Regions from separate parts of the Maridesulfovibrio zosterae DSM 11974 genome, predicted to be linked through region 2. Evidence: riboswitches for the same ligand, from Rfam matches in the RefSeq annotation. Region 2 holds a riboswitch; each other region holds the start of a gene.

Region 1 (7,420 bases), on a different contig from region 2:
TTAAGAAAATTTTTGCGTAGCATGGGGGCCGCGTTGAGACGGTTCTGGATTGCTTTTTCTACGTTCATTTCACATATAATATTGTGTAGTGTTTCGGCGCGATGAATTATTCTATGTGAGCTTTCGATCAGCTCGTTTCCAGTCTTGGCAATTTGCTTCCTTAATGAATCTTTTTTCAGAAGAACGTTCAATTTTTCTACTAAGTCATCGGCATTGTCAGCTTCATACGAGACAAGATGTCTGCCGTCTTCAAAAATATCGAAAAGGCCTTGCTCGATTTTAGGAGTCAGTAAGCATGCTCCGCAGGCCAAGGCTTCAAAGACTCTGAAATTAAGGTCGCCGCGTTCAGCTATATTGAGGACAACCCGTGCTCTTGGAAAAAGTTTACGATATTCTCCCTGTGTTACATGTAATCCGGGCACTCGCATAGCAACTTTATCAAGAAATTTCATGCGTGCAGGAGTAAGCACTGGGTCCACCTTACCTACAAATAGTAAGTCCCACTCTTTTTCCATTTCAAGCGGAACATCTGCATCCATGACTATTGGTGGAAACCAGACCAGTCTTGATTCTTTAAGTCTGGGCTTGAAACGTTCAAGGTGATCTTTGAGACTGACAAGGCAGATATCGAATCCCTGGGCGTAGAGTGGATACCAACTATGAATATGGGTATCGATGCAGTGGAAAATAGTCAGACATGGATATGATTCTACTCCTGCCAGAGGAGGGGCAATGGATCGATCTGCGTAAACCACGGCAAAGGGTTCATCCCCTGTCTTTTCGAGAATGTCCTGCCAAGTAAATACCTGTTGTCCGCAGATGGGAATGTGAATGGTTTTATAGCCAAGTTCGTCCATGCCGGTACGGAAGAAAGTGTTACCTATCCACGCGATTGTTTTTGCTGCTTTGTTCATCTCTTGTATGAAGATAACAATTAATTAAATAAATTTAAAGCAGGACGTTTGGGTTGTACCTGGGTAAGTTATTGCAGTTGGTTATGTTTGATCATGGAGCGGATTGTCAGTTCATCAAGATCAAGTGGAGGAGTAAACTTAAAACCGCAAATGTTGTTTTCTTTCCATACTGCGACCACGTTCTGGCTGCTGAGAAAACCTATGTTATCATTAAAAATGCAGCCACGTATAAAGAGTTTGTCTTGCGGGCTGATTTTGCTTTGGTCTTCCGACCCGTTGATACTTATGCGCATACCTACAGGTGAAATATCAAGTATTGTTATGTCTATATCGCCTTTTTCAGATGATACATAAATGTCACACTGTCGGAAAAAATTTTCAATTTTTGAAAGTTTTATTCTGTTTGTTTTTCTTCTATCAAATAGTGTATTCATGAATTTCTCCATCGGGAGCAAACAGTAATTGCGAAAATAGATCAAGTGAATTATTTTTATTTTGCTTGATCAGGCCTCTTTTAACTCTTGGCTAAAGACGTTAAACGGGTTAAGTTATTAGAATCTAGGTAATAGTGATATAATATTTGATGCATATCTATATTTAAGGTGTTGTGTAAAATAAATTTGGGGGATTGTGGTGAGGAAGTTATTGGTAATTTTTATTTTGGCAGGGATGATGCTCTCCGGCTGTGTCTATGTTGATATGGATGTAGAAAATTCCCCGGCACCTGGGCTCGACTTCAGCAAGTTCAAGACTTTTGCTTTTAAAAAGAAAAGTGAGTCACGCAAAGAACTCGAATCTGGCCTTCTCGGTACAGCAAAAGCAGAGCTGGAAGCTAAAGGATTCAGGTATGATCCCAATTCCCCTGATTTTCTGGTGCTGGTTAATTTCGGTTCAAAGTCGTTTATTGAGCGCGGAGTAACCTATAAAAGAGATGCATTTGAATATAATTTTATCAGCAAGACCAATACAAACGTAGGAGCTGTAAAGGATTCAGATGTAAATCGTCAGGATAATACTGTTCGTATTTATTTAATGACCCCTGAAAATGAAGGTGAAAAGACTTTTCTCTGGCGTGGAAAAGCTTCCAGTGTCGATTTTGAAGGAGTGGGCATTGTTGGAAAGTGTCTTGTTAAAGGAGCTCTTCTAAAGTTCCCTGCAGCAGAAGGAACTTTTCATGAAAAGATGAATGTGAGAGATTGCAAATAATATTTTCTTATTAAGTTGACGTAAAGCCTTCGGAAGTAATTCCGGAGGCTTTTTTTTTGGGGATTAATATAAAATTACATACCTGCTTGACATCCATAAAATTTATTGGCAGTTTTTAATAACTATATAACAATATTTTTATATACGTAAGTAGTTGTAAATTCCTCAGGAAACGGAAAACGGTGTGAATCCGTTGCAGGTGCGCTGCTGTAACCGGAGTTATGAATTTAAAAATGGTAAAAATTCACTGGTCAAACGGGAAGAATTTATACCATGCGTCAAATGTATCCGGAAGCCAGAAGACGTCCTGTGGAAATGGTGCTGAACTTCGCAAACAAGGTCAGAAGCGAATAAAATTATTCGCGCCGCAAGGTACACTTTAAAATGGAGAACACTATGCAGACGCACACACTTGGTTACCCAAGAATAGGTAGTAATCGTGAATTAAAACAAAAACTGGAAGCATACTGGCGAGGTGATGTCTCAGCAGATGATCTCGCGATAACTGCTCAAAAAATCAGACTCAATCATTGGAATATTCAGGCTGGAGCTGGAGTCGACCTGCTACCTGTCGGAGATTTTTCATATTATGATCATATGCTCGATAATGCTGTAAGATTCGGCGCTATTCCAGAAAGGTATAATGTTGAAAACGGTCAGGCCTCCCTTGATGACTATTTCAGAATGGCCAGAGGTGAAGCTGGGGAAAACGGAATTCCTGCAATGGAAATGACTAAGTGGTTTGATACAAATTACCACTACATAGTTCCCGAATTTAAAAAGGATCAAAGTTTCAGGTTGGCTGATGACTCACTTATCAGGCAGGTCGAAGAAGCTGCTTTTGCGGGACATAAAGTTAAGGCCGTGCTTCCCGGGCCTTTGACTTTTTTAATGCTAGGAAAGTGCGCCGACGAGCAGTTTGACAAGTTGAACCTGCTTCAAAATTTAATTCCGGCTTACGTTGAGCTTATCGAAAAGCTGTCTGGTAAATGTAGCTGGATTCAATTCGATGAACCTGTTCTTGCTCTTGATCTTGATGAAGAAGTTAAGAGACTTTTTGGGCCTGTTTACAGGACTTTTAAGGAAGCGTCATCAAATCTGAGGATTTTGGTTGCCACGTATTTTGGTGGACTTGGCAATAATCTTGATGTTGCTGCTCATTTACCTGTTGATGGATTGCATGTCGATTTAGTTAGAGGGTATCAGGATCTTGGGCTTTTGCTTAAAACGATCAACTCCGATTTAAGTCTTTCACTTGGAGTCGTGGATGGCAGAAATATCTGGCGGGCTGATCTTGAGAAGGCAATTTCCACTGTGAAATCTGCTTGCAGTGTACTTGGCAGTGACAGGGTTTTTGTTGCTCCTTCGTGCTCACTCCTTCATGTGCCTTTTGATCTGGATCTTGAAACAAAACTTGATGATGAGATTAAGTCGTGGATGGCCTTTGCAAAGCAGAAGTGTTCAGAAGTAAGAATTATTGCAGATGCTGTTAGTGGGCTTGATGTTAGCACAGAACTTGCGGAAAATAGGGCTGCTTTTGAATCTCGTAAGAATAGCAGCAGGGTCCACAATTTAAAAGTGTCGCAACAACTTGCAGGTCTTAAACCTGAAGATTTTCATAGAAAATCTTCTTACCCTGTCCGTGCAGAAATTCAGCATACCTCACTGGGATTTCCATTACTCCCAACAACCACAATAGGTTCTTTTCCACAGACTTCTGAAGTTCGTGCAAAACGAAGTGCTTATAGGAATAATCGAATTGATCAGCCAGAATATAAAGCCGCCATGTACAAATATATTGAAGACTGCATTCGTCGTCAGGAAGATATGGGCTTAGATGTTCTGGTTCATGGTGAACCTGAGCGTAATGACATGGTAGAATATTTTGGAGAAAATTTTGAAGGATATTGTTTCACTTCTAATGGATGGGTACAGAGCTACGGATCTAGATGCGTAAAGCCTCCAATTATATTTGGAGACATTTCACGACCTGTCCCTATTACTTTAGATTGGATTAACTATGCTCAGTCTCTTTCAGATAAAGAAGTTAAAGGGATGCTTACCGGACCTGTAACAATACTTTGTTGGAGTTTTGTGCGTGATGATCAGCCTCGCAGTGAAACATGCCGTCAGATTGCTCTTGCTGTACGTGATGAAGTGGCTGACCTCGAAAAAAGCGGGGTTAAAGTTATTCAGATTGATGAACCTGCTTTGCGCGAAGGACTTCCACTGAGGAAATCCGAGCAGAAAGAATATTTGAGATGGGCAGAAGAGGCTTTTCGCCTTTCATCGTCCTGCGTTAAAGATGAGACTCAGATACATACCCACATGTGCTACTGCGAGTTTGATGAGATCATCGATTCAATAGCGGCACTCGATGCTGATGTTATCAGTATCGAAGCCAGCCGTAGCCGTATGGAACTCCTCGGCAGTTTTGAGCAGTTCAGTTATCCAAATGAAATAGGACCGGGAGTTTATGATATCCATAGCCCTTCAATACCTGCGCAAGCTGACATGGAATTACTCCTTGAAAAGGCTTTGAAAGTAATTCCTGCTGAGCGTCTCTGGGTAAATCCTGATTGCGGATTGAAAACGCGTAAGTGGGACGAAGTGGAGCCTGCACTAAAAAATATGGTTCAGGCAGCAATTAACGTTCGCAAAAGATTGAATTAATTAAAATAAAAGTTTTTTTCGGGGCACATGTTTGTGTCCCGAAAAAAACTTTAAAATAATGGAGAAGAAAAATGCAAGTTGCAAAAAGTATTAGTGAGTCAGGTCAGTTTTTTTCATTTGAATTCTTTCCACCAAAAGATAAAGCAACTTGGCCAGTTTTTATGGAAAAAGCGCAAAGATTGACTGACTTGAATCCTCTTTTTGCTTCAGTAACTTACGGTGCTGGGGGAACAAGTCATGAAAATTCTTTAGAGGTCTGTTCCGCTATTAAAAAAGACATGGGAGTTAATATTCTTGCCCATCTAACCTGCGCTGGAGCAAGTGAGAATTCGATTGATGATTTTGTAGGTCAGCTCAGTCAGATTGGAGTTACTGACATTTTAGCTCTCGGTGGAGACGGCCTGGCTGAATCTAATGTTAAGAGCCGTTTTTTTCATGCCGTTGACCTTGTAGAATATGTAGATGAAAAATTTTCTGAAGTTGGAATCGGTGTTGCCGGATATCCCGGCGGGCATCCTGATTGTCCGTCTATAGTCAGGGATATAAAATTTCATAATGACAAGCTTGCTGGCGGTGCCGACTTTACAATAACTCAACTTTTTTTTGATAATAGACAGTTCTTTGATTATACACAGCGCGTAGCAGCTCTTGGTGTAGAACGTCCTGTGATTCCGGGGGTTTTACCAATACAATCGCTGGCTTCATTGCGCAGAATTATGTCATTGTGCGGAGCAGCTATACCCGGAGATCTTTATTGCGGAGTTGAAAAGGCTTTTAAAGATGGTGGTGATGCGGCTGTTATGGATTTTGGGTTTGAATTCGCTCGCAAGCAAATAGCTGGCCTGCTTGATGGAGGAGCTCCGGGAGTGCATATTTATACGCTTAACCGGGCAGCAATGTGTGAAAAACTGATTGCGACTTTAAAAGCGGATGGATATTTTAACTAAGTTTTTTATCTGACTGTATTGTTAATGCAAAAATCCCCCACCAATTTAAAGTTTGGCGGGGGATTTTTATATTTGGAGGAATAATCTTAAAGGAAACCTTTGAACGTTTCAGCAATTTGCGCTGCGCTCTTTACCCGCTCGGGGCCATGTTCAATGATGAAAGGAAGAATTTTGTCTGAATAGTTACCAAGACCTGACAAAAGGGTCTCACTTATTCCTTTGGAGGAGGGAGAGGCTATAAAATCTTTAATTTCAGTATACAATGTTTTAGCTTCCGAGACGGAGTTGTTACCGGATGTGTATGCAGTTGAGGCGTGGTTATATACTTTTTTAGCTTTATCAATGCTGTTCGGGTCAGTAATAATTTTGGTCAGTTTTGAAGTCAGTGTAGAGTCTGTTGTTGCAGAGTCCATACTTTCAGAAAAAGCAACCATTTTGAAAAGTTTGCTGAAACCTGATTCTGAGTTGATAGAGTCAAGTTTTCCAGCAACGCTGGAGCTTTCACCTGGGCTTATGAGGCTCATGGTGGCCGTTTGTGCATCAACAAGGTTTTCTGTGGAATCAGAAAAGCCTGTATAGACATTTTTTGCACGGGTCAGCAAAGTTGTTCCTTCTGCTGCACTTTTAGCTGTCTCTGCAGAGGAGGTGAGGTCATTGAAGCTGAATGCTTGTGCGGGAGTCAGTTGGATAAGTATGCAGGATAGGGCCAGCAAACATATTGTCAGGGAATGTGATAATTTTGAGTAACTCATTTTTGAATGCTCCATTTTTTTTAGTTAGTATTAAACTATACGGAAAAGTTTTCTTTTTAGCTATTAGAAAACATAGTGTCTGCTATCCTATGCTAACTGGAGAAATATTTCATATGATTTATGACAATTTACTTTTTCAATGTTTTCGAATTTGAAGGAGTATGGCTTAAAATTTTGTCGTTACAGCTGGGCAAAACTTTGAACAGCTGGAAGGAAATGGCTGAATGTTAAAAATAAAAAAGCCGCAACTATTGTTGCGGCTTTTTTATTTGAAAAATGGTGCCGAAGAGAAGACTCGAACTTCCACGGGGGAACCCCCACTAGACCCTGAACCTAGCGTGTCTACCAATTCCACCACTTCGGCACTGCGAGAATGTATCTATAAAGATAGTCAGGAAATTGCAAGCTGTTTTTAATAAAAAAACTCATTTTCTTAATAAAATGTATAGCTCTCAAAAATTTACCGCCCGCAATTCTGTCCCTGTGGTGGCTTGAATTGCGGGCGGTTCTAGGTAGGTATAATGGCTTTTATCAGTGTTTATTTTCTAAAATCTATCGGCACATAGTTTCTAGGAGTTTCTCCTGTGTAGATCTGTCTGGGACGATTGATTCTGGTTGTGGGGTTACAGAAATCTTCATACCAATGTGCGATCCAGCCGGGCATCCGGCCGATAGCGAACATTACCGGGAACATTGCAACCGGAATTCCCAGAGCCCGTAGAATTATTCCGGAGTAAAAATCAACGTTGGGATAAAGTTTTCTTTCAGTAAAGTAATCGTCGGAAAGAGCCCTTTCTTCGAGTTTCATAGCAATATCGAGTAATTCATCATTAAAACCCTGTTCAAGTAAATCGTGAGTTGCTTTTTTAAGGATGCGGGCACGCGGGTCAAAGCTTTTATATATGCGATGCCCAAAGCCCATGAGGCG
Region 2 (7,420 bases):
CTGAAGAGTTACTTGTATATTCCCTTTTATCCAATCTTTTAAAGAACGCTGTAGAGGCTTCCCCGCAAGATTCAAGTGTCATACTTGATGTCTTAACCAGCGGAGATTCAACTACTTTGCATATTCAAAATCAAGGTGCAGTTCCTGAAAATATAAGGAAATCTTTTTTTGAGAAATATGTGACTGAAGGTAAATACGAAGGAACTGGGCTTGGGACATATTCTGCCAAGCTTATTGCCGAAACCATGGGCGGAAATATTTCTATGTCGACTTCTAATGAAGAAGGCACTGCTGTGTATGTAAACCTGCCTTTTAAAGTCTTTGTTTGAATTATGATTCTAAAAACAGTTATTGAGCTATTTGGGAATATTGCCCTCCCATAGTTATCTTGGTATTGGTAACAAATTAAATGTGTAATTTTTGTTTCTTAAATAAGATTGAATAATTATTTACCTTCCTGATTATGGGGAGGGAGGGCTCAATGAAGATTTTAGTTGCAGAGGATGACTTTGCTTCAAGAAATTTTTTACAGTTTTTGCTTAAAAAATATGGGGAAGTAGATATTGCTGTAAATGGAATTGAAGTTCTTGAGGCTTTCAGAGCAGCTTTGGAGAGCAAAGAGCCTTATGATATAATTTTTATGGATATCATGATGCCTGAAAAGGATGGACTTGAAGCAGCAAAAGAAGTTCGCGAAATGGAAAGGGAATTTCATGTTGCGGCTGCAAATGAAGTTTCTATTATCATGGCTACAGCACTTTCTGATGTGAAAACAGTATTTAAAGCTTTCAACAAAAGTGAAGCTACAGATTACATAGTCAAGCCGCTAACAGTGGATACTGTGCATGCGAAGCTGATTGAAATGGGTCTTCTCAATGACAAGTGATAATTTTGATATTGATGTTTTTCTTGGTGAGTTCGTTACAGAGTGCAGTGAGGCTACTGAATTAGCTGTACAGGACGTACTAAACCTCGAAGATGGAAAAGATCAGGATTCTATCGATCGTATCTTCAGAGCTCTTCACAGTATTAAGGGCAATGCATCAATGTTCGGTTTGTATGCTCTTTCTGAATTTGTTCATAAAGTGGAAGACACCTGCACTGACATACGTTCTGGTAAAAGGGTGATTGATAAGCTGGCAATTGATGTACTGCTCAAAAGCTTTGATATGATTGAAAATGCATTTGAACATATCACCGAGAAAGGTTCTGATAAAATTGATTACAGTATCGGCTATGCTTTTTTAAATAAATTTGACAAGCCCAGTTCTTCTGCGGGGCAGGAAACTGCCACTGAGTACGAATTTTCTACTCCGAATATTTCTGGCTCAGAGATTGAGTCAAAAACAATTTTATCAACTATTGAAGAACTCAAAGATTCTGATTTTGAAGAAGATAAACCTATCTCTCGTATAAAAAATATTTCTGCTGAATTGGGTGTTGATGTTGAATTTGAGGGGATTCAGAGAGTTGTGCAGGATGATCTTTCACAATATAATTATATGACACAGTCGACAGCTATTGCAGGTTGCGCTGATTTTGATGAGCAGAGTTGTATATGCCAGACTCGCAAGAATCCTACTGCGTTGGTTGTTGATGACGATTTTGCAACCAGAAAAATTATCGTCTCTTTTTTATCAAAATATATGCCCTGTTATATTGCAAAGGACGGAGTTGAAGCAATTCAGGCTGTGACTGAAAGCCTTGCGGGGCAAAGCCCATATTTTGATTTGATTATTATGGACATTATGATGCCCAATATTGATGGCTTGCAGGCCTGTAAAGCTATTCGCCAGATTGAGCAAAGCAAAAATGTGAAATCTTTTTCATGTGAATCCAAAATATTTATAGCCAGCACAATCAGTGATGATAAGACTATGCTCAAAGCTGTATATGAATGTGGAGCTGATACATATATTGTAAAACCTGTAGTGTTTGAAGATATAAGAAGGCAGCTAGTTCGGTACAGACTTATTGAGCCCCAATAGCAAATGATAAAATAAAAACCACCGTTTCAATTGAAACGGTGGTTTTTATTTTTATAAATTGGATCTTTATTTTGACCATTTTACTTGATCAATCTTAGTCTACGCTTTTTATCCACATGTGGTGTAGCCGCATGCCTTGCAGATTTTGCAGCCACCCTCTGGGACATAAGCATTTTTACCGCATTCGGGGCAAAGTGCTCCAAGTCCTTTGGATACAATGGTCTGATCGTCCATATCAAGGGATATGTACTGACGCAGGATGCGGGAAATAATAGCTGAGGCATCTATTATATTATAGCTGGAACGATCAAGTTGTGTGAGAATTCTATCTATGGGCATACCCACACGCAGGAGCATACTGGTCAGGCGAGTTATGGTTTCCCACAGAGAATACTTTTCCTGAAATACCTGTTCATTATATATACCTGATCCGGTAACACCCGCTTCCTTGGGCAGCTTGACAAATATTTCAATAGGATTGCCCGATTCATCCAAGGAGACAATGATGTACATTTTGGATCCTTTCCAGGTAACACGGTGTCTCTCGGCTCGTTCGATATCTCCCAGCTCTCTTTCGAAAAGGGACGGGTTTTGCCCCAGCATCGTTGGATTAGTCTCTTTCTTTTCTTCTTTTTTGGTCAGAACACCTTTTTTGCAACCGTTACGAAAGACGGTTACTCCCTTGAGTCCATGTTTCCATGCTTCAAGATAAATCTGGAATATGGTTTCCTTGTCAGTGTCTTCTGAAAGGTTGATTGTAGAAGAAATTGAACTGTCAGTGAACTTCTGAATTGCAGCCTGCATGCGGATGCGGTCCATATAATCAAGTTCATCTGATTGGACGTAGTTCAATTTTTCTTTCAATTGTAAAGCCGTATATTTCCCAAACAGCTCTTCCTGATTGGTTTCAAGCATCCATTTTAATGGAGGCAGATGGATGAATTCAAATACTTTTCCAGCCTCAAGACGGGTCTCTCTGGTATAACTGAACATAAATGCCGGTTCGATTCCAGAGGTGCAATTGTCCGACATAATGGAAATTGATCCGGATGGTCCGACAGTGTTGAAGGCTGTATGGCGTAGCCCTGTATTCATTATCTTTTTCTGTAATTTTTTAGGCAGATCCAGATTTACTATATATGGGCACTCCAGAAACCGTTTTCTGGCTTTCTGATCTTTCAACGCTTCCACAACTCCGAAACGTTCAGCAATTTCAGCACTGATAGAAATTTCAGTGATGGCCTTATTTCTCAGGATTTCCTTAATGAAGGATATGGATTCATCACTACCGTAACGCATGCCCAGCATGGCCAGCATATCACCAAGTCCGGTGAATTCTATGCCGATTCTTTTACCATACTTGTCTGCATCACGGTGTGCCTGAAGGGGATGCTTGCTCTGGTTGAGATCAGACATAGTATCCATAAAGAACATTGTTCTGGTCAGATCGTCCCGGAACAGGTCTGCGTCAAACTGTGCCTCTTTTGTGAAAGGGTTGGCGACATAACGATGCAAAACCATAGCCCCGAGAAGACAATTATTCCAGTAGCCCAGACTTTGCTCTCCGCATGGATTTGTGGACATTGGCTTAAGACGCTTAGGATCGATGTATGTACCGGGAGTATTGCGCTGTGTAGTATCCTGATACAGAATTCCAGGGTCACCGGATTGCCATGCTGACGTGCTGATCTCTTCGAGCAGTTCACGGGCATTCACTGTTTCATACGATTTGAAAGGAAGTCCGAGTTCCTGCCAGCGGCTGTAGTCTCCGTCCCAGATGGTGTTATACACTGACTTTACCGGATCAAAAATATCCGATGTCTCATTACGTCGTCTGGCGAGAGTAAATGTCAGTGACTCTTCATGAAGAACAGCCTGTTCATCATTTACAGGAAGATCCGGTTCTACTTTGATCAGATACTTTTTGGGGTCAATGGCAGTAATTTTATAGGTAATTTCAGCCTCAAGATGATCTCCAATTTGCGGATCAAGTGCTTCATATACTTCCGGAAGAAGCTCTAGTGTCTCATGTCCACATATCTTGCCCGTAACCTTGCTACGGTCAGGAAAAATAAAGGTCCAATCTTTATCATTTTCCACAGCCTGCATAAAATCATCAGTAATTTTAAGGCTGATATTAGCCCCGAATACATCCTGAGTTTTACCTGTAAGGGAATCCACTCCGAAAATTTCTTCAGGTTTGCTTTTGCACCAGATAAAACGGCGGGTCTCAGGGTGTCTGATATCCAAAGATATCATCAGCGCACCGCGTCTGCCATTCTGGCCTATAGTATTTGTCAATTCACTGAAAAGCGGCATGAAGCTGACTGCTCCGGAAGACGTTACAGCTGCATTATTCACAGGATCGCCTGAAGGTCTCAATATGGTAATGTCAATCCCGCTCCCCCCACGATATGAATAGGTCCTTGCGAGTTTTTTCTGGGCTTCAAAGATACCTTCCAATGAATCTGATTCGATTTTGGCTAAGTAGCAGTTGCTAAGAGAGCATTTAATATAGTCGTTACCCAGACCTGAAAGAATTGAGCCTGCAGGGATGAATCGTCCTGACTGGAGCATTTCACACACTTGCTCGTTTTCTTGATTGTCAAACCGGGACTGCTTTAAGAATTCACGGCAAAGTCTGTTTTTAACATCAGTGAAGGAGTGCTCTTGGAGACGGCCTTTGCGGTCGCGGATCTGGTATTTTTTGGAGCTGACGGTTTCTTGAAAGCGAGTGTGTTCTTCTAAAGCCATTTTGGCTGATTCACGGGTGATAACTGCGTGTCCGGTCATTCTGTTTAGTCCTTTGAGGGGATTGTCTGTCCCAGACCTTTTTATCATAGCACAAAGCACAAGCGACAAAGCAATTTGAAAATTGCCAGTATGCAGGTCCTTCAGCATGAAGATAAGGTATGAGTTTGTGGCGCAGGGAGCCCAGAAGGCTGTATCCTGCAAGTTTTTTAAGGTCGGATATTTCTTAAAGCCAGAGTATCCGTATGATGGAAAATATCTGCATCTTGCAGAAATGCTTCAGGAAAGGTTGCTGGCTTTTTTTATCCTTATAAAAGTATAAAAAATACAGTGGCAGAACCGCCCCGGAATCTAACCGGGTTTCCTTTATTTATGATCTGAAAAGTTCAGATACCTGAAGTACAAAATCAACGCTGGTGAGTCTAGCAAACCTTGGCTTTTGGTCAAGACCTTTCTAGACTTTTTCATACTCAAAGCTCATTAGCCTTTGTGGGAGTAAGGCTGACATAGGAGCACTTACTCGTTTTCCACAGAAAATAAATTTATGTGTATAACTATCCAAGAGATTGGATTTCTGAGAATTACTGGTGATCAATTCTTTTTTTTTAGTACCAGTATAATTAAGTCAGAATTCAAACTTAGGTGTTTGTGCAGTTGTGATATCAAGAATATCTTTTATGAAAGCAGATTGACTGCACACTGTTTAGCAGCTAAACAGTGTGTATGAAAACATTTAAAAAAGTGTTGCCGGCAATGAAGCTATTAGGAAATGCTATGGAAAAGTATTCACGAATCGAAAAGATGCCCTTTGATTTTGGCGTGGGTGATCCTTTGTTCCCTGCTGAAATAAAAATGGTGTCAACCGTTGTTGGTCATGGATCTTCGGGTGTTACAGATCTTGCACGTGAACTTGGTATTACTAAAGGGGCTGTTTCCCAGATAATTGGTCGGTTGTGTAAAAAAGGTTTGCTTTCCAGGGAAAAGGATCAATTAAATAGAGCTCGCTCAATTATAAGGGCAACTGAGTCAGGACGAATTGCTCATGACAATCATATGGAATTTCATAAGCACCATGATGCTGAATTTATAGAGTTCCTGGGGGGGCTGGATGATGACTCTTATCGTCTTGTTTGCGAATTGAGCGAGAAAATGAATAGCTGGATGGATAATTATTTAGAGTAAATTTTTTTATTAAATAAGTTTAGCTGCTAAACTTCGGAGGGGCTATGTTTATTGCTATACCTGAAAATGATTTTGGACCAGTACGTAAATTAATAATGGAGTCGATTACTCCTAAATTAATTATAGCTGCAGTAAAGTTGAAATTGTTTGACTTTATTTCAGATATCGGAACGACTGCTGGGGATTTAGCTGATGATATGGGGCTTGAAGCTGTACGCTTGGAGCCAGTTCTTGATGTGCTGGTTGCTTCCGAAATTTTAGAGTTTAAAGATGGGATTTATAGAAATACATCTCTGGCTGTTGAATATCTTGTCAGCACATCTCCATTATATCAGGGGAAAGCTTTGCAGTTGTCTTCCCATTTCAATTCACTGATTGAAGACTCTATACCTGAACTGCTTGCTGGTGGAGAGATGCAGCGTGAGGTTACAGATAGTGAGTGGGGGGCCGAAGATGCCATTGAAGGTACTGCGCAGGATGCCATGAGCAGCGGATTGGCTCCGGTGGTAGATTGTATTTCGAGGTTGCCCGGTTTTGATGATTTTACTTCCATGTGTGACATTGGAGGTAATCATGGCCTATATACTCTTGGAGTTCTAGAGCGAAATTCCAAGATGGAGGGGGTTATCTATGACCTGCCGCATGTTTTGGATTTGGTTCAATCCCGTTGCAATAATATGGGGTTTAGAAAGCGGATCACAACCAGTGCTTTTAATTTCAGAGAAGATCGTCTGCCAGAATCGCAATATGATATAGCGGTCATGTCACACATCTTATATGCTATGAAAAAAGATCTTTCGAATGCTGTTAAGAAAATTGCAGAGACACTTAAGCCGGGCGGTTGGTTCGTTTCTCATCATTATACCCGGTATGAAAAATCTGCTGACTTGAAAGCCAAAGCTTCGCTGGAGGCTTTGACCAGACTATGCGGATACTCATCACATTTTATAGAAAAAGATGAACTCACAAAAGTTTTACTTTTACATGGATTTGAAAATATCAGATATGAAAATGTTTCAGAAAATGGGTTTGGACTTATAACTATGGCCCAGTTGGAAAAAAGATAAATATGGCAACGCAACTGTAGTTGTAAGAATTTGATCAACACTTATGTTTAGTTTAAAGTAAATGTATATTGTTTAAAAAATGCTGTAATAATTGTCTTATTTTTCATATTTTATGCAATTCTAAATCTTAAAATTATTAGTTTCTGACAATGGTTAGTTTCTTAGTAGTTAAATCAATTAAATTGGATTTTAAGCATGACAACGTATAAAACTATCTGTCCATATGACTGTCCAACCACTTGCGGACTTTTGGCTGAAACTGACAATGATCGCATTGTTAAAATTAAAGGTGATCCAGATGACCTCATTTCAGGCGGCCTGATCTGCCGTAAGATGCAGCGTTATGAAAAATCCATATATTCATCTAAGCGGATAACTACCCCCCTAAAACGAGTTGGAAAGAAGGGGGCCGGAGAGTTTATTCCTGTTTCA
Region 3 (7,420 bases), on a different contig from region 2:
TGTAATATTAATTGATATAAAGTTTCTAAGATGGAGCAATGCTCTTCAAGGAGAAATATAATATGACTATTCAAGGTACAGCGCACAGAGTAGGGGCGCATATTGACACTGATGCTATCATCCCAGCCCGTTTTTTGGTTACCACTGATTCTGCTGAACTTGGTGCTAACTGCATGGAAGGCCTCGAAGCCGGATGGATTAAACGTGTAAAGAAGAATGACATCATGGTTGCCGATGAAAATTTCGGTTGCGGTTCATCTCGTGAACACGCTCCAATCTCCATATTAGGAGCCGGAATTCCAGTTGTTGTCGCTAAGAGTTTTGCCCGTATTTTTTATCGTAATGGCTTTAACATGGGGCTTATCCTTCTTGAAGTCGGAGATGATTTCGAGAAACTCGGAGACGGCGACCAGCTTGAAGTTGATGCCGAGAAAGGTATAATTAAAAATATCACTACAGGTGAAGTTATCACTTGTGCGCCAGTTCCTCCATTTATGAAAGGAATTCTCGACTGTGGCGGATTGGTGGAATACGTTAAAGAGCGTCTGTCAAATTAATCAGAGTTGATTATGAAGTTCCTCTTTTTGGCATTCATATTAATACTCTGTGCAGTTACTCCTGCTCGGGCCGTAGATGTTTACGGCTGTATCGTGAATGAAACTCCTGACTCCATGAATGGCTTTATCTCATCTGATTCAGGGAAGTTAAATTTTACAGTGCAGGGTGATTATATATGGTGTTGCAAGTTGCCTGAGGGGAACTATTCAGTTTTTTCTGATGACAGTAAATTTAAGAAGAACTTTTCAGCTTCATGGCAGAGAAGTTTAGGTATGGCGGGGGATGAAATTCTCCACTGGGTTGTAAAAATTAAAGAACAGGATTTAGAATAATGAAAATCTGCATGATGCCCGGTGACGGAATCGGGCCTGAAATAATGGAACAGGGCATTAAAGTTCTCAATGTTATAGCTGATAGGTTCGGTCATAACTTTGAAACTACCGAGGCTCTAATCGGCGGGATTGCCATTGACGAAACGGGTGTTCCTCTTCCTGATGCAACTGTTAAAGCCTGCAAAGAAGCTGATGCAGTTCTGCTAGGCGCAGTTGGTGGACCAAAGTGGGATACTATTGATCCTGCAATTCGTCCTGAAAAAGGTTTGCTTGGTATTCGTAAAGAACTTTCACTTTTCGCAAACCTTCGTCCTGCAGCTCTTTTTCCACAGCTTAAAGATGCTTGTTTTCTGCGTCCTGACATCGTCGCTAAAGGTATCGATGTTATGGTTGTTCGTGAACTTACCGGTGGAATCTATTTCGGCGAACCGCGTGGGACCAAAGAAGAAAATGGCGAACGCATGGGCTACAATACGATGGTTTACTATGAGCACGAAGTAAGACGTATTGCTAAAGTTGCTTTTGAAGCTGCTCGTAAGCGTAAAAAACGTCTTTGTTCTGTTGATAAAGCCAACGTTCTTGATGTTTCACGTGTATGGCGTGAGATTGTTATTGAAGTTGCAGAAGATTATCCTGATGTTGAACTCAGTCATATGTACGTTGATAACGCAGCAATGCAGCTCGTACGTGATCCTTCCCAGTTTGATGTTATCGTAACTGGAAATTTATTCGGTGATATCCTTTCTGATGAAGCTGCTGTCATTACCGGATCTATCGGAATGCTGCCTTCTGCATCACTTGGTGAATCAAATCCTGGCCTTTTTGAGCCTATTCATGGTTCAGCTCCTGACATTGCTGGACAGAATAAAGCTAACCCTCTGGCAACTATTCTCTCAATTGCTATGATGCTTCGTTATTCTTTCAACATGACTGAAGAAGCAGATTGTATTGAAGCAGCTGTAGAGAAAACTCTTGCTCAGGGTTTGCGTACTGGTGATATTATGGATGAAGGTGGAACCCTTGTCGGCTGTACCGAAATGGGCGAAGCTGTAATTAAAAATTTGTAGGCGGAGCATGGCTCTGGAGTCCAAAGGATAGATTCTATCCTTTGGACTCTTCCTTATCAGCCCCTCCATTTTTAATGGAAGTTTCTTATTCGATTATTGCGAGTGAAGTTGTTTTTAGAACAGCTCCCTCGCTTTTTTGGTTTATATGATTCATGACTATTTTTTACTAACATGTTGATTGATATAATTCTGGATAAACGATGGCAACTTATAGCACTGATAAGAAGCATCCTTTTGAGGACAAACCGAATAAAACTTTGTTTGCTTTGGCTATTCCTGTTCTATTCTCTCTCGTGGCTGAGCCTGTAACAGGGTTGGTCGATACAGCTTTTGTGGCCCGCCTAGGATCAGAAGAGTTGTCTGCTCTAGGTATTGGTACCATGGTTTTTTCTTCTGTATTCTGGGTATTTGGATTTCTTGGGGTAGGAACACAGACTGAAGTTTCTCATGCTATAGGTAAAAAAGATTTTAAGCGTTCTTCTTCTCTGTGCTGGCTTGCGGTATTTATTTCAATAGGACTTGGATTGACACTTAGTATTTGTGCTTATCCTCTGTTGCCAAGTATTGCACGACTTATGGGCGGTTCTGCTGAAGTACTTGGTTATGCAACTGATTATATGGATTATCGTTTGCTTGGAGCTCCTGCGGTTCTGGTTATGCTGTCGTGTTTTGGAGCTTTACGCGGGTATCAGGACATGCGCTCTCCGCTATGGATTGCTGTAGGGATTAACCTTTTTAATGTAGCTCTTGACTGGAGCCTTGTGTTTGGCCATGGACCATTTACTAAAATGGGTGTTGGCGGGGCAGCATTGGCCAGTTCTATCAGTCAATGGATAGGTGCAGTATGGGCTGTCTTAGTGGTCAAAAGACACTATGGAGTTAATTTAGGTTTTAACCTAGCTGATGCTCGTCGGTTATTTGTTATCGGCGGTGATATGTTTGTGCGTACCGGAGGGGTTTGTTTCTTCCTGTTACTTTGTACCAGATTTGCTACGAAAGCAGGGGCTGAGGCAGGTGCTGCACATCAAGCTATTCGTCAATTTTTTGTGTTTTTGGCTCTTTTTTTAGATTCTTTTGCTATCAGTGGGCAATCGCTGGTAGGTTATTTTATTGGTAGTGCAGATCGGCATACTGCGCGAAAAGTTGCTTCTTTAGTCTGTAAATGGAGTTTTGTGACAGGGATCTTGTTGACAGTTGTTATGTACTTTGGTCAGCAACCTGTTGCCTGGGTGTTAGTACCACAGGAGTCTGCAATGGTTTTCGCTCCTGCATGGCTTGCCGTTACCTTTTTGCAGCCAGTAAATTCTCTTTCATTTGCTACCGATGGTATCCATTTAGGGACAGGAGATTTTAGATATTTGCGCAATGCTATGCTGATAGCTGTTCTGGTCAGTTCGTGCGCTCTTTTTGTCGTTAATTATTACAAGCCGGAGCGGATGCTTCTCTGGATATGGCTGGTTGCAGGTCTCTGGACATTCCTTAGAGCCTTCTTTGGTATGATCCGCATATGGCCTGGAATCGGTAATAGCCCACTTGCGGTAAAAACAGCCAGAAGGTCACCAAATCAACTTATTGACAGAGTGTCTGAAGAATAATATTACGCAGTTGCCTGAGGTGCTCTCACGAGCTTAATAGGGAATCCCGTTGAATTCGGGAACGGACCCGCCGCCGTGAGTCCTTGATAATTCACTCCACGTGAATCGTGTTTTTACGATTCTGGTGTGCCACTGAAATTTATTTCGGGAAGGCCTGGTATGAATGGGACGAGTCGGAAGACCTGCCTAGGTGCAAATCATAATTATTTTGACTGATAACGGGGCTTTTATCTGTCAAACATTGCTTCGGTCAGTTAATGCTGTCCGGTTGCTGCACTTTTATTTAAGCCCCCCAAATTCCAGGAGACTGTTATGCAGTATCGTTTTGGGGACAAATTTAAAATTTTTCCCGCACTTATTCTTATTGTTCTTCTCGCTATTCCCTCATTGGCTCTTGCCGGTCACGGTGATGCTAAACCTGTTAAGAAAGGTATTCTGCTGGCTGCTTTCGGTTCCAGCATGGATGAAGCTCAGATTACTTTTGAGAATATCGATAAGGCTGTCAAAAAGGCTTTCCCTGATGTTCCGGTTCGGTGGGCTTTTTCGTCAGCTATTATCAGAAATATTCTGGCTAAAAACGGTCGAATTGTTGATTCTCCCGTTACCGCAATGTCTAAAATGATGGATGAGGGCTTCACTCATGTTGCTGTGCAGTCTTTACATACAATTCCAGGTGAAGAGTATTCCGGAATTGTTGAAACCGTTAAGAAATTTGAAGGTATGCCTAAAGGGATGACTAAGGTCACTGTTGGTAAGCCACTTCTTTTTTCTGATACTGACATGAGAAGAACTGTTAAAGCAATTATTGCAAATATTCCTAAAGATCGTAAATCAAAGGATGCTGTGGTTCTTATGGGCCATGGAACTCCTCATTTTGCAAATATCTTTTACCCCGCCTCCCAATATTATTTTGCTCAAGCTGATTCTAAGATTTTTGTAGGAACAGTAGAGGGCTCTCCAACTCTGGATGATGTGAAAGCGATGCTTGCTAAGAGTAAATCCAAAAAAGTGTATCTTATGCCTTATATGTCTGTCGCAGGAGATCATGCCCGCAACGATATGGCGGGTGATGAATCTGACTCATGGAAATCAGTATTGACCAAAGCCGGGTATAAATGCGTACCTGTTTTGAAAGGTTCAGCTGAATTTCCTCAGGTTGTCGATATATGGGTTGATCATCTTAAGGTTGCTTTCAAGCATCTTGGAAACAATTAGTTTATGAATGGACAGGTGGCAGGAATGAATGCAGAGGGCAGAAGAACACTTGCAGTAGTCGTACTGTCAGTGCTTGTGCCTGTATCCATTTTTGCTGCCTGTCTTTTTGGCGCATACAATACTGAGCCTGCACAGGTTTTAAGTGTATTTAAGTCCGCTTTGGGGTTAGGTGCAGTAAAAGTCGATTCAGCTCTATCGTTTATTATTATAGACTTACGGCTTAGCAGAGTTTGTCTATCTTTTCTGGTGGGCATGTCTCTGGCTGTAGCCGGAACAGTTTATCAGGGGATTTTACGCAATCCTTTGGCTGATCCGTTTACTTTGGGCGTAAGCAGCGGTGCGGCTTTTGGGGCCAGTCTTGCTATCTTTGCAGGGTCTACAGCTCTTGGAGTCGGCTTGTGGAAGGAGTTCGGGAATATGCTTCTGCCATTGGCTGCCCTTATCGGGGCGATGGTAGCACTTGGCGCAGTGTTGATGCTGGGAAGGATTGGTGGAAGGCTGAGGCGGGAGACAATGGTTCTTGCCGGAATAGTCGTCGCCACATTTTTGTCGGCTTTGATTTCTCTGCTCAAGTCTCTGGACGAAGATTCCGTAACCAGTATAGTTTTTTGGATTATGGGAAGTTTTCAGGGACGTGGCTGGGATCATATGATCTTATTTCTGCCATACTTTATCGCTGGAATGATTCCTTTGATCTATTATTCACGGGAGCTTGATATCCTCTCACTTGGAGAAACTCAGGCCCGTCATCTAGGAATGGATGTTTCCCGCGTACGCATGTTTCTGCTTATAGGTTCCGGGTTACTTACGGGCGCAGCTGTAGCTGTTTCAGGTATAATCGGATTTGTGGGGTTGATAGTCCCTCATCTGGTACGCATGTTTCAAGGAGCAGAGCACAGGCCATTGCTTGTTTCTTCATCACTTCTTGGGGGACTGCTTCTGGTTTGGTCTGATGTTATTGCCCGTTCTCTATTATCTGGAGGGGAAGAGCTTCCTGTTGGAGTTGTGACTGCTCTTTTAGGCGGACCTTTTTTCTGTATGGTTTTGCGGTCCGGTTTTAACGGAGGCAGATCATGATTAAGGTGAAAATGCTTTCTGCCGGATATGGAAAACATAAGGTTCTTCAAAACTTGAATCTTGAATTTCCAGCCGGAACCATGACTGCAATTCTAGGTCCCAATGGCAGCGGTAAAACAACACTTGTTTCAACAATTGCCGGTGTGCTTAAGCCTTCAGCTGGAAGCGTGGAAGTACTTGGAGAAGATGTTCACAGTTATCACCCCCGTAAACTTGCTGAGCTTATGGCTGTTTTACCGCAAAGAGTGGAGCCCGCGTTTGGACTGACGGTCAAATCGATGGTTATGATGGGGCGATACGCTCATGGATCTGGTTTTTTCGGCTATGATTCTGAGGATGAATTTATTTGTAGTGAAGCAATTAAAACTGTCGGTATCAGTCACCTTGTAGATCGTCCTGTTTCAGAATTATCCGGTGGGGAATTTCAGCGAGTTTTAATGGCTCGCACTGTTGCACAGCAGGCCGACATAATGCTTCTTGATGAGGCTGCTTCTGGGATTGATGTTTCAGGCAAAATTGAGCTTTTTGATATGCTTCGCAAAATGAATACAGCTGGTGCAACTATCATTTGTGTTATCCATGATTTAAATCTTGCCGCACTTTATTTTGATCGGCTGGTTTTTTTGTCTACGGGTAGAGTTCTGCACGATGGTTCACCCGAAGATGTGATCACAAGGGATAATATTTCAGATGTTTATAACGTTTCTGTTGAGATTGTGGTTCACCCTGAGGCCGGTGTGCCTCAAGTCCTTTTTTCTCCTTGCTACAATTAGTTTTGTAGCACCTACGCTGGGAGCATATGCAGATTTTTCCATTGTCGATGACTTTGGGCATAATGTTGTATTAAGTGCTCCTGCAAAACGAATTGTAGCCTTGTATGGTTCTTTTAATGAAGTTCTGTATTCTATGAATTCAGGAGAATTACTTGTGGGGCGTACAGCTGCTGATCATTACCCTGAGCAGATAGCGGTGCTGCCGTCAATTGGTACGCATATGCGTCCGAATCCAGAGTTAATAGTCGCCCTCAAGCCTGATCTGGTATTGCAAATGGCCGGGAGATCTCAGGCGGCAACTGTGCTTGATCCGCTTAGAGTAAAAGGAATATCTTGTGCCATGTTCAAGGTGTCCTCATTTGAGGAACTGTTTTCCATGATCGAAAGGATCGGTATATTAATTGATAGAAAAGACCGGTCGTCGTTACTAATAGATTCAATGCGGAAACGGCTTGATGTTGTGCATGAAATGAGTGCCGACTTAAAGAATAGACCTTCAGTCTTCTTCGAAGTGCGCTATCCTAATCTGCTTGCAGCCGGTCAGGGGTCTATTGTTTCAGACATTATCAGCAAGGCTGGTGCTAGAAATTGCGTAAGAAATTTTAAAAAAATTGTGCGAATGGGTGAGGAAGAACTCTTTCGTCTTGATCCTGAAAATTATGTTTATCAGGTTGGTCGAATGAATCCATCTCCTGTCAAACTGCAACAGCGTAATCATTTTAAAATGTTAAAATCAGTTTCATCAAATAGAACTTTAAAAGTAGATGAGTCAGTCTTTTCAAGACCAGGTCCACGTAATGTTG

The links. A riboswitch is a leader RNA that binds a small molecule or an ion and turns the genes downstream of it on or off. The one in region 2 is predicted to bind cobalamin.
Region 1: it holds a riboswitch for cobalamin, as region 2 does, so the genes downstream of both, metE (5-methyltetrahydropteroyltriglutamate--homocysteine S-methyltransferase) here and H589_RS0109015 (adenosylcobalamin-dependent ribonucleoside-diphosphate reductase) in region 2, are expected to answer to the same signal.
Region 3: it holds a riboswitch for cobalamin, as region 2 does, so the genes downstream of both, H589_RS0111960 (sirohydrochlorin cobaltochelatase) here and H589_RS0109015 (adenosylcobalamin-dependent ribonucleoside-diphosphate reductase) in region 2, are expected to answer to the same signal.

What each region holds. Positions count from the first base shown of each region.
Region 1 covers NZ_AUDC01000011.1:465,259-472,678, reverse strand. The annotation lists gene H589_RS0106405 (glycosyltransferase family protein) at 1-914, opposite strand, end outside; gene H589_RS0106400 (pilus assembly protein PilZ) at 983-1,348, opposite strand; gene H589_RS0106395 (DUF4136 domain-containing protein) at 1,548-2,120, shown strand; cobalamin riboswitch at 2,251-2,446, shown strand; gene metE (5-methyltetrahydropteroyltriglutamate--homocysteine S-methyltransferase) at 2,517-4,793, shown strand; gene H589_RS0106380 (methylenetetrahydrofolate reductase) at 4,865-5,740, shown strand; gene H589_RS0106375 (hypothetical protein) at 5,827-6,492, opposite strand; tRNA gene H589_RS0106365 (tRNA-Leu) at 6,770-6,856, opposite strand; gene H589_RS0106360 (citrate synthase) at 7,031-7,420, opposite strand, start outside.
Region 2 covers NZ_AUDC01000012.1:464,996-472,415, reverse strand. The annotation lists gene H589_RS0109030 (ATP-binding protein) at 1-329, shown strand, start outside; gene H589_RS0109025 (response regulator) at 482-886, shown strand; gene H589_RS20400 (ATP-binding response regulator) at 876-1,988, shown strand; gene H589_RS0109015 (adenosylcobalamin-dependent ribonucleoside-diphosphate reductase) at 2,097-4,781, opposite strand; cobalamin riboswitch at 5,005-5,152, opposite strand; gene H589_RS0109005 (MarR family winged helix-turn-helix transcriptional regulator) at 5,514-5,921, shown strand; gene H589_RS0109000 (methyltransferase) at 5,966-6,988, shown strand; gene H589_RS0108995 (molybdopterin-containing oxidoreductase family protein) at 7,184-7,420, shown strand, end outside.
Region 3 covers NZ_KE384342.1:89,576-96,995, forward strand. The annotation lists gene leuC (3-isopropylmalate dehydratase large subunit) at 1-5, shown strand, start outside; gene H589_RS0111940 (3-isopropylmalate dehydratase small subunit) at 63-557, shown strand; gene H589_RS0111945 (hypothetical protein) at 570-890, shown strand; gene leuB (3-isopropylmalate dehydrogenase) at 890-1,957, shown strand; gene H589_RS19745 (MATE family efflux transporter) at 2,158-3,552, shown strand; cobalamin riboswitch at 3,553-3,756, shown strand; gene H589_RS0111960 (sirohydrochlorin cobaltochelatase) at 3,865-4,767, shown strand; gene H589_RS0111965 (FecCD family ABC transporter permease) at 4,771-5,844, shown strand; gene H589_RS0111970 (ABC transporter ATP-binding protein) at 5,841-6,617, shown strand; gene H589_RS0111975 (ABC transporter substrate-binding protein) at 6,580-7,420, shown strand, end outside.